2 regions of the Photobacterium sp. CCB-ST2H9 genome follow, and region 2 is predicted to be linked to the other one. Evidence: riboswitches for the same ligand, from Rfam matches in the RefSeq annotation. Region 2 holds a riboswitch; the other holds the start of a gene.

Region 1 (4,099 bases), 1.6 Mb from region 2:
TGGAAAATTGCCCAGGCAAATAAGTATTACCACCAGCACAGGAAGGCACTGGAGCGTGTTGGGCGTCAGTATGGCGTACAGCCTCGGTTCATTGTTGCTTTGTGGGGAGTGGAGAGTAATTTTGGCAAGCTGACCGGAAGTTACAGCGTGATTGAAGCTTTAACTACCCTGGCATATGAAGGCCGGCGGGAAGCTTTTTTCCGTGAGCAGATTATGGCTGCACTGAGCATTCTTCAGGACGGACATATTACTGTGAGTGAAATGAAAGGTTCCTGGGCAGGGGCGATGGGACAACCACAGTTTATGCCGACTTCTTATCTGACTTTTGCCGTGGATGGAAATGGAGACGGTAAGGCAGATATCTGGAAAACGGAAGCGGATGTCTTCGCTTCGGCTGCAAATTATCTCAGTAAATCTGGCTGGGATGATAAATATACCTGGGGACGTCAGGTGAAGGTTCCTGATGGCCTGAGCGATGATCTGAAAGGGGTGGAACCTCAGAAGCGGAAAACGTTGTCTGAATGGCAGGCATTGGGTGTGCGTCGTTTAAATGGCTCAGCATTGCCTAAAGTTGATGTAGATGCCTGGTTAGTTCAACCGGATGATAATCATGGTCGTGCTTATTTGATTTATGGCAATTATCAGACATTACTGAAATGGAATCGCTCGCATTACTTTGCGCTGGCTGTGAGTACACTAGCAGACAGTATTCACTAATGGCATAGCCATTATTTAAGTGATTGCTCTAAATTGATGTTGGAAAAAGAAAAAGCCCGGCTAAAGTTGCCGGGCTTTTTGATCAAATCGAATCAGATTAGATCTTAAAGTCGTCCAGAGATTTACCTTCATCCAGCGCCTTTTTCAGTGCTGAAGGAGTACGGCCTTGGCCAGTCCAGGTTTTCTCTTCGCCGTTTTCATCGATGAATTTGTATTTTGGCGGACGAGCAGCACGCTTGGTTTTAGTTTTACCCAAGCTTGCCATCAGTTCTTCTGGGTCAATACCGTCAGCCAGCAGCATTTCACGGTATTGGTTCAGTTTGTCTTCGCGCTCTTTTTCTTTCGCGATTTCTTCTGCATCAGACTCTTCACGTTCGGTGACAACGGTCTGAAGTTTCTCCAGAGCTTCTTTCAGTTGCTCCAGTGAATATTCACGAGCAAGTGCACGAAGACTACGAAGGTTTAATAGCGCTTTCATTGCATCAGACATTTTAAATTTCCTATTGTCGTTATACTAATAATTAGTGAGAAAGTTTATATCAGCAATAGTAATACTTTTTAAACCTGTCTGCCAAATAAAATCTCAGTTTTACTGAGTTAATTCGATGGTTTTTTATCCGTGTCATAATGATTAATCGTCATCTGATGCGAAGAAATCAAATTTTTGCTTGTTAATAAATTGAGATAGTTCTAATTTTCTTAATGCGTTTGAATGTGAGTAATTTCATATTCAACATCGTAATCCTCGCTGTAAATGTAAGTAAATACAGTAAATTAGTAAGCGCTTATTCATCAGTATGAGTTAATCTTGTACTTTATAGGTTGCAAATCAGATAACAAAAAGTAGAATACGCGGTTCCTTGACTAAGGGTAGAGGTGCATTGTCTATTAGTAACTGGCGGGAGGTGACCCCGAAGAACGTCAGTGAAAGGAGCCAGTGCCGAAGTAAGGTTGAACTGTCAAAGCACCTTGCTGGGGTTGTCGCCAAATAGGGACAACACTGCCATAGTAATTTACATTTAACTATGGAGCGCTACTGTGGGGTCCGGAGAGGTGAAACCCGCCTTCCTATTTTGCTTCCCATCACGGTAAAGCCGTGTTCAGCAGTAGATCTCCAACCAAGATCGGTTGTAGTAGAGATCATGAACCTTGTAGATTTTTCCCAATCTTCCATTTCAGTCTTACCGCCCCTTGTGGCATTGAGTCTGGCAATTCTGACCCGGCGCGTTCTGTTGTCTTTAGGCATTGGTATCCTGATGGGTGCGCTATTACTGACAGACTTTAGTGCCGCGAATACCTTGTCTTATGTTGGCGGTAAAGTAAAAGGCCTCTTTATTGAAGATGGCGGTATCAATACCTGGAATATGAGTATTGTTGCTTTTCTGCTTTTATTAGGAATGACCACTGCGCTGCTGACATTGTCTGGTGGTACGCGTGCATTTGCACATTGGGCTCAAACAAAAATCAAAAGTAAACGCGGTGCAAAACTTTTAGCCGCTTTTCTTGGCGTGTTTATTTTTGTCGATGATTATTTTAACAGTCTTGCTGTCGGGTCAATTTCCAGACCGGTAACGGATCGTTTTTATGTTTCCCGTTCTAAGCTGGCTTATATTCTGGACTCGACTGCCGCACCTATGTGCGTACTGATGCCAGCCTCAAGTTGGGGGGCATATATCATTACAGTTGTTGGTGGTATTTTGGTTTCACATGGTGTTACAGAATATTCTGCACTGAGTGCGTTTATTCAACTGGCGCCTATGAACTTTTACGCAGTATTTGCACTGTTAATGGTATTCGTTGTGGCCTGGTTCCAATTGGATGTTGGCCTGATGAAAAAACATGAAGTGCAAGCCAGTCATGCGCTTGGGTTTGATCATGATGAAATTCATGCCGAAGCCAAAGATCTGAATGATGAATTAGAAATTGAAGAAAGTGAAAATGGGAAAGTAAGTGATCTCATTGTTCCTATTCTTGTGCTGGTTGCAGCAACCTTATTCTTCATGATTTTTACCGGTAACCAGAGTTTACAGGCAGACGGAAAACCTTTCTCTGTTCTGGGTGCGTTTGAATCAACAGATGTTGGTGCATCACTTTGTTACGGTGGTTTGCTGGGATTACTTTCTGCCTTGATTGCTGTCGGGCGTCAGGCAATTCCGGTTAAGCAAATTGTTCATGCTTTATGGATTGGCGCGAAATCAATGTTCGGCGCAATTCTGATTCTGTTCTTTGCCTGGACGATTGGCAGTGTGATCAGTGATATGGCCACGGGTAAATTCCTGTCGACGATGGTTCAGGGAAATATTGCTCCGGTGTGGTTGCCGGTTATTCTGTTTTTACTGTCAGGTCTGATGGCGTTTTCTACCGGAACGTCTTGGGGCACTTTCGGAATTATGCTGCCAATCGCGGGTGATCTGGCCGCTGCGACAGAAATCAGTCTGATTCTGCCAATGCTGAGTGCGGTGCTGGCGGGTTCTGTTTTCGGTGACCACTGCTCGCCAATTTCTGACACCACGATTTTGTCGTCAACAGGTGCACGTTGTAATCACATGGATCATGTGTCGACGCAATTGCCTTATGCTTTGTCCGTCGCTCTGGTGACAGCCGTGGGCTTTACCGTCTTAGGTCTGACAGACTCACTGGGGGTGTCCTTCATGGCTGCGACCGTCAGCTTCCTGCTGGTTTGTGTATGCCTTGGCTGGATTGCCAAGCGTCCTTTAAAAGGCACTCAGGAGCTGGCCAGGTAAGCTGATCTGCCTGTATGCGCTTCAAGCCGGTCAAGTGCTGCACTTGACCGGTTTTTTTTGTGTCCGGTCAGCCTGAGTCGACTGTCATGCTTGATTCATGAACGTATTGACGGGGAAAGACATGAATGGCACCGATTTGCTTCCAATTGAGAATCTTCTTCGGTAGCATCAGCCGTTATTCAGAGTTGAGCGGAAAGCCTGATGGCGCAAATGTATTTTTATTACTCGGCCATGAATGCCGGGAAATCGACGACATTATTGCAGTCGTCATTTAACTACCGTGAGCGGGGGATGTCGCCTGTCATCTTTACAGCGGCAATTGATGACCGGTTTGGGAAGGGGAAAGTCAGTTCCCGTATCGGTTTGTCGGAAGATGCAGAATTGTACGGTCCGGAAGATAATCTGTGGGATAAGCTTTCTCTGATGAATCACGCGTCTCGTGTAGACTGCGTGTTGATCGATGAGTGCCAGTTTCTGACCAAAACTCAGGTTTTACAGCTGACTGAAGTTGTCGATAAGCTTGATATCCCTGTGCTTTGCTATGGGCTGCGCACTGATTTCCGGGGCGAACTGTTTGAAGGCAGTCAGTATCTGCTGGCATGGTCTGACAAACTGGTGGAACTGAAAACTGTCTGCCA
Region 2 (4,099 bases):
TCCGGCCAGCGCCCCCAGACCCGCGCCAATTTCCAGATTATATTTTTCCAGCAGGGTCTGACGCACTTTAGCATCATCCACACCATCAGGAATGTAGACCGCGTTGAGTTGCGGCAAACGGCTCTTTTCCTCAACAACAAAACGAATTCCCATGGCTTCCAGGCCTTCACGCAGCGACTGATGCATCTCAGCGTGACGCTGCCAGGCATTTTCCAGCCCTTCATTTTGCAGACGGACCAGCGCTTCATGCAATGCGTACAGGCTGTTCACCGGCGCTGTATGATGGTAACTCCGCTTGCCTTCGCCGCTCCAGTATGCCAGAACCAGGCTCTGGTCCAGGAACCAGCTCTGTACCGGTGTCTTACGCTGCTGAATGGCCTCAACCGCACGGGGAGAAAAAGTCAGCGGAGACAGCCCCGGCACACAGGACAGACATTTCTGACTGCCGGAGTACACCGCATCGAGCTGCCATTCATCCACTTTGAGCGGCACACCACCCAGTGACGTCACCGCATCCACAATCGTCAGGCAGCCATGTTCACGTGCCAGTTTCGACAACGTTTCGGCATCACTGAGCGCTCCAGTGGAGGTTTCCGCATGAACAAAGGCCAGGATCTTGGCATCCGGATGGGCTTTCAGTACCGCTTCAACAGCCAACGGATCAACCGGCTCGCCCCATTCGTTATCCACCAGCACGGCTTCACCACCGCAGCGAACAACATTTTCCCGCATCCGATCGCCAAAGACCCCGTTGCGGCAGACAATCACCTTATCGCCCGGCTCGACCAGATTAACAAAACACGCTTCCATCCCGGCACTGCCCGGCGCAGAGACGGCAATAGTAAACGGGTTCGTGGTCTGAAATGCATACTGAAGCAAGACTTTCAGTTCATCCATCATTCCGATGAATAATGGGTCAAGATGGCCCAAAGTCGGGCGACTGAGCGCCTGCAGCACCTGAGGATAAATATCTGAGGGGCCGGGTCCCATCAGGGTACGCTGCGGCGGATAAAAACTCTGAATTGTCATGGGGCCTCCATTGGCATGGTTGCTGAAATCCCTATCAATCAGCACCTTAAATATGATTTGCAACGGTCATATCGGTTCAGTATCGCAACCGAGCATAACAGAACCGGACGCCGCAGAAACGACAGGGACAAATTTCTGCAGGATCAGTAACAATAACGGCACAGAAAAATGCATTCAGGCATTGACAAAGCCCCCCTGCTCCTATTCAATAAGGGCAATTTTTGTTCACCCTGAAAGAGCTCATTTTTCAGGTGAAAACGGAAGAGGCGCGTTATCCAGGTATCTATGCGGCGGGGCCCCACCCCAAAGCACCATAGAGAGGGGGAGCAACGCCGAGATACGGTGAGACAGGGGGCTTGCCGTATCGGCTTTGAAGGTTGAATCCTTCTGGCTGTCACCTGCAGCATCAAGCACAGGTGGAGAGCTTCTGGTCGCAGCAGTCTTTTCATGTCTCGCCGAACGGCTCTTCTGACATCAAGTCGGAAAGATTCCCCAAATTTTGCCCCATGACTTTACGCTTTGTTTAGTGGGAGATCATTTTGAGCCCTGTACATTTTTCTTCAGCGCAGAACGCTGAAATTACTGTCGCAAAATTTGGCGGCACAAGTGTGGCCGATTACGTAGCAATGAGCCGCAGTGCCAAGATCGTGATGAATAATCCGAATACCAAGCTGGTTTTAATCAGTGCGTGCTCCGGTGTGACCAATATTCTGGTCGAACTGGCCAACGGCGTCGCTGATGCTGAGCACCGTACCAGCCTGATGGAGCGCCTGCGTGCCATCCATCACAGTGTACTGGCGGACCTGCAGCAACCAGAAGCCGTTGCCGGAAAGATTGAGGCGCTGCTGGATCAGGTTGCAGAGATTGCAACTCAGACCGCAGTCCAGAAATCTGCTGAACTGACCGATCAACTGGTCGCGAACGGCGAACTGCTGTCAACTTACCTGTTTACCCAAATTATGTGCGAAATGGGTGCCGATGCCGTCCGCTATGATATCCGTGACGTCATGCGTACCGACAGCCGCTTCGGAAAAGCCAGCCCGGAACCTGAGATGATCCGTCAGCTGACAGAAGAAAAGCTGTTGCCATTGCTGCAGGATAACATTGTGGTTTCTCAAGGCTTCATCGGCAGTGATGAACTGGGCCGTACCACAACGCTGGGCCGCGGCGGCAGCGACTACAGCGCCGCGCTGATGGCTGAAGCGATCGATGCCGGTACGCTGGAAATCTGGACTGACGTCCCTGGGATGTATACCACCGATCCGCGTATTGCCCCGAAAGCGACGCCTATCAAGGAAATCAGCTTCAGCGAAGCTTCTGAGATGGCAAACTTTGGTGCCAAAATTCTTCACCCGTCTACACTGATCCCGGCGGTTCGCCGTCAGATCCCTGTGTTTGTGGGCTCTTCCAAAGCACCAGAGCAAGGCGGGACCTGGATCCGTAAATCGGTCAGTGATGCCCCCCTGTTCCGTGCGCTGGCCCTGCGCAACAATCAAACTCTGATCACCCTGACCAGTCTGAACATGTTTCATGCTTACGGCTTCCTGGCGGAAGTGTTCCGTATTCTGGCTGAACACAAAGTTTCAGTCGATCTGATTTCGACTTCTGAAGTCAGCGTTTCTCTGACCATGGATCAGACGGACACTGGCGGCGGCGCGCCAACGCTTCCTCCGGGAGCACATGCGGCCCTCAGCGAGCTGTGCCGAGTTGAGATCGAACAGGATCTGTGTCTGATCTCTCTGATCGGAAACCGCATGAGCCAGACCGCAGGTTCCGTCAGCACTGTCTTCAACACGCTGGATGAATACAAGCTGCGGATGATTTGTTACGGTGCCAGCCCGCACAACCTGTGCTTCCTGGTGAAAACCGAACACGCACTTCCGATTGCCCAGAATCTGCACAGTAAGATTTTCGAGTAATCCGAACCTGACCGATCAAAAAAGGCGCTCTGTGAGCGCCTTTGTTAATATCTTTCGGAACCTTTGATACGGCCACCGGATTCAGATGGCCGATACCTGAGGTGCCTCAGAGATTTGGACCGAGCCATTTCTCGGCTTCAACTTCATCCCAGCCTTTGCGCTCAGCATAGCTCAGCATCTGATCCCGCTGAATCTGTGCAACCGCAAAATAGCGGGACTCCGGATGCGAGAAATACCAGCCCGACACTGCCGCGCCCGGCCACATCGCGAAGCTTTCTGTCAGTTGCATCCCGGTGTTGGCTTCCGCATCCAGCAATTTCCAGATTTCACCTTTTTCAGTGTGCTCCGGACAGGCCGGATAGCCCGGTGCCGGACGGATCCCCTGATATTTCTCACGGATCAGATCTTCATTTTCCAGATTTTCATCCGGCGCATAACCCCAGATTTCCTTGCGCACCTGCTCGTGCATACATTCGGCAAACGCTTCGGCAAGACGATCGGCCACCGCCTGAATCATGATGGCATTATAATCATCACCTTTGGCTTTAAACTGCTCGGCAATCTCGTACTCACCAATCCCGCCAGTCACGGCAAAGGCACCAATCCAGTCAGCTTTCCCGCTGTCTTTCGGGGCCACATAATCTGACAAACAGTAATTCGGCCCTTTCGGTTTCTCCGTCTGCTGCCGCAGACCACGCAGTATCGTCAGAACCTGAGCCCGGCTTTCATCCGTGTAAACCTCAATATCATCACCAATGTTATTGGCCGGGAACAGACCGCACACGCCATTGGCTTTGATCATGCCGGTTGCTTCGATCTCATCCAGCAGCTGATTGGCATCATCGAACAGCCGCTGCGCCTCTTTCCCGACGACTTCATGGCGAAGGATGGTCGGATATTTACCGCTCAGCGACCAGGTCATAAAGAAAGGTGTCCAGTCGATATAACGACGCAAGGTGGCGATATCAAAATCCTTGAATACATGAATCCCCGGTTGTTTAGGAACCGGCGGCGTATAACTGTTCCATTCAATTGCCACTTTATTGGCACGTGCAGCTTCCAGGCTGACCGGCGCGCTGCGCGGACGCTTACGGGCATGCTGCTCACGCACCACCTCGTATTCCTGATCCAGACGTTCGACAAACGCAGGC

The links. A riboswitch is a leader RNA that binds a small molecule or an ion and turns the genes downstream of it on or off. The one in region 2 is predicted to bind lysine.
Region 1: it holds a riboswitch for lysine, as region 2 does, so the genes downstream of both, L4174_RS11035 (Na+/H+ antiporter NhaC family protein) here and lysC (lysine-sensitive aspartokinase 3) in region 2, are expected to answer to the same signal.

What each region holds. Positions count from the first base shown of each region.
Region 1 is NZ_CP100425.1:2,373,608-2,377,706, reverse strand. Features, by position in the region: gene L4174_RS11045 (lytic transglycosylase domain-containing protein) at 1-717, shown strand, start outside; gene L4174_RS11040 (H-NS family nucleoid-associated regulatory protein) at 815-1,207, opposite strand; lysine riboswitch at 1,581-1,761, shown strand; gene L4174_RS11035 (Na+/H+ antiporter NhaC family protein) at 1,860-3,461, shown strand; gene L4174_RS11030 (thymidine kinase) at 3,663-4,099, shown strand, end outside.
Region 2 is NZ_CP100425.1:354,667-358,765, reverse strand. Features, by position in the region: gene L4174_RS01645 (alanine--glyoxylate aminotransferase family protein) at 1-1,029, opposite strand, end outside; lysine riboswitch at 1,283-1,464, shown strand; gene lysC (lysine-sensitive aspartokinase 3) at 1,569-2,948, shown strand; gene metH (methionine synthase) at 3,055-4,099, opposite strand, start outside.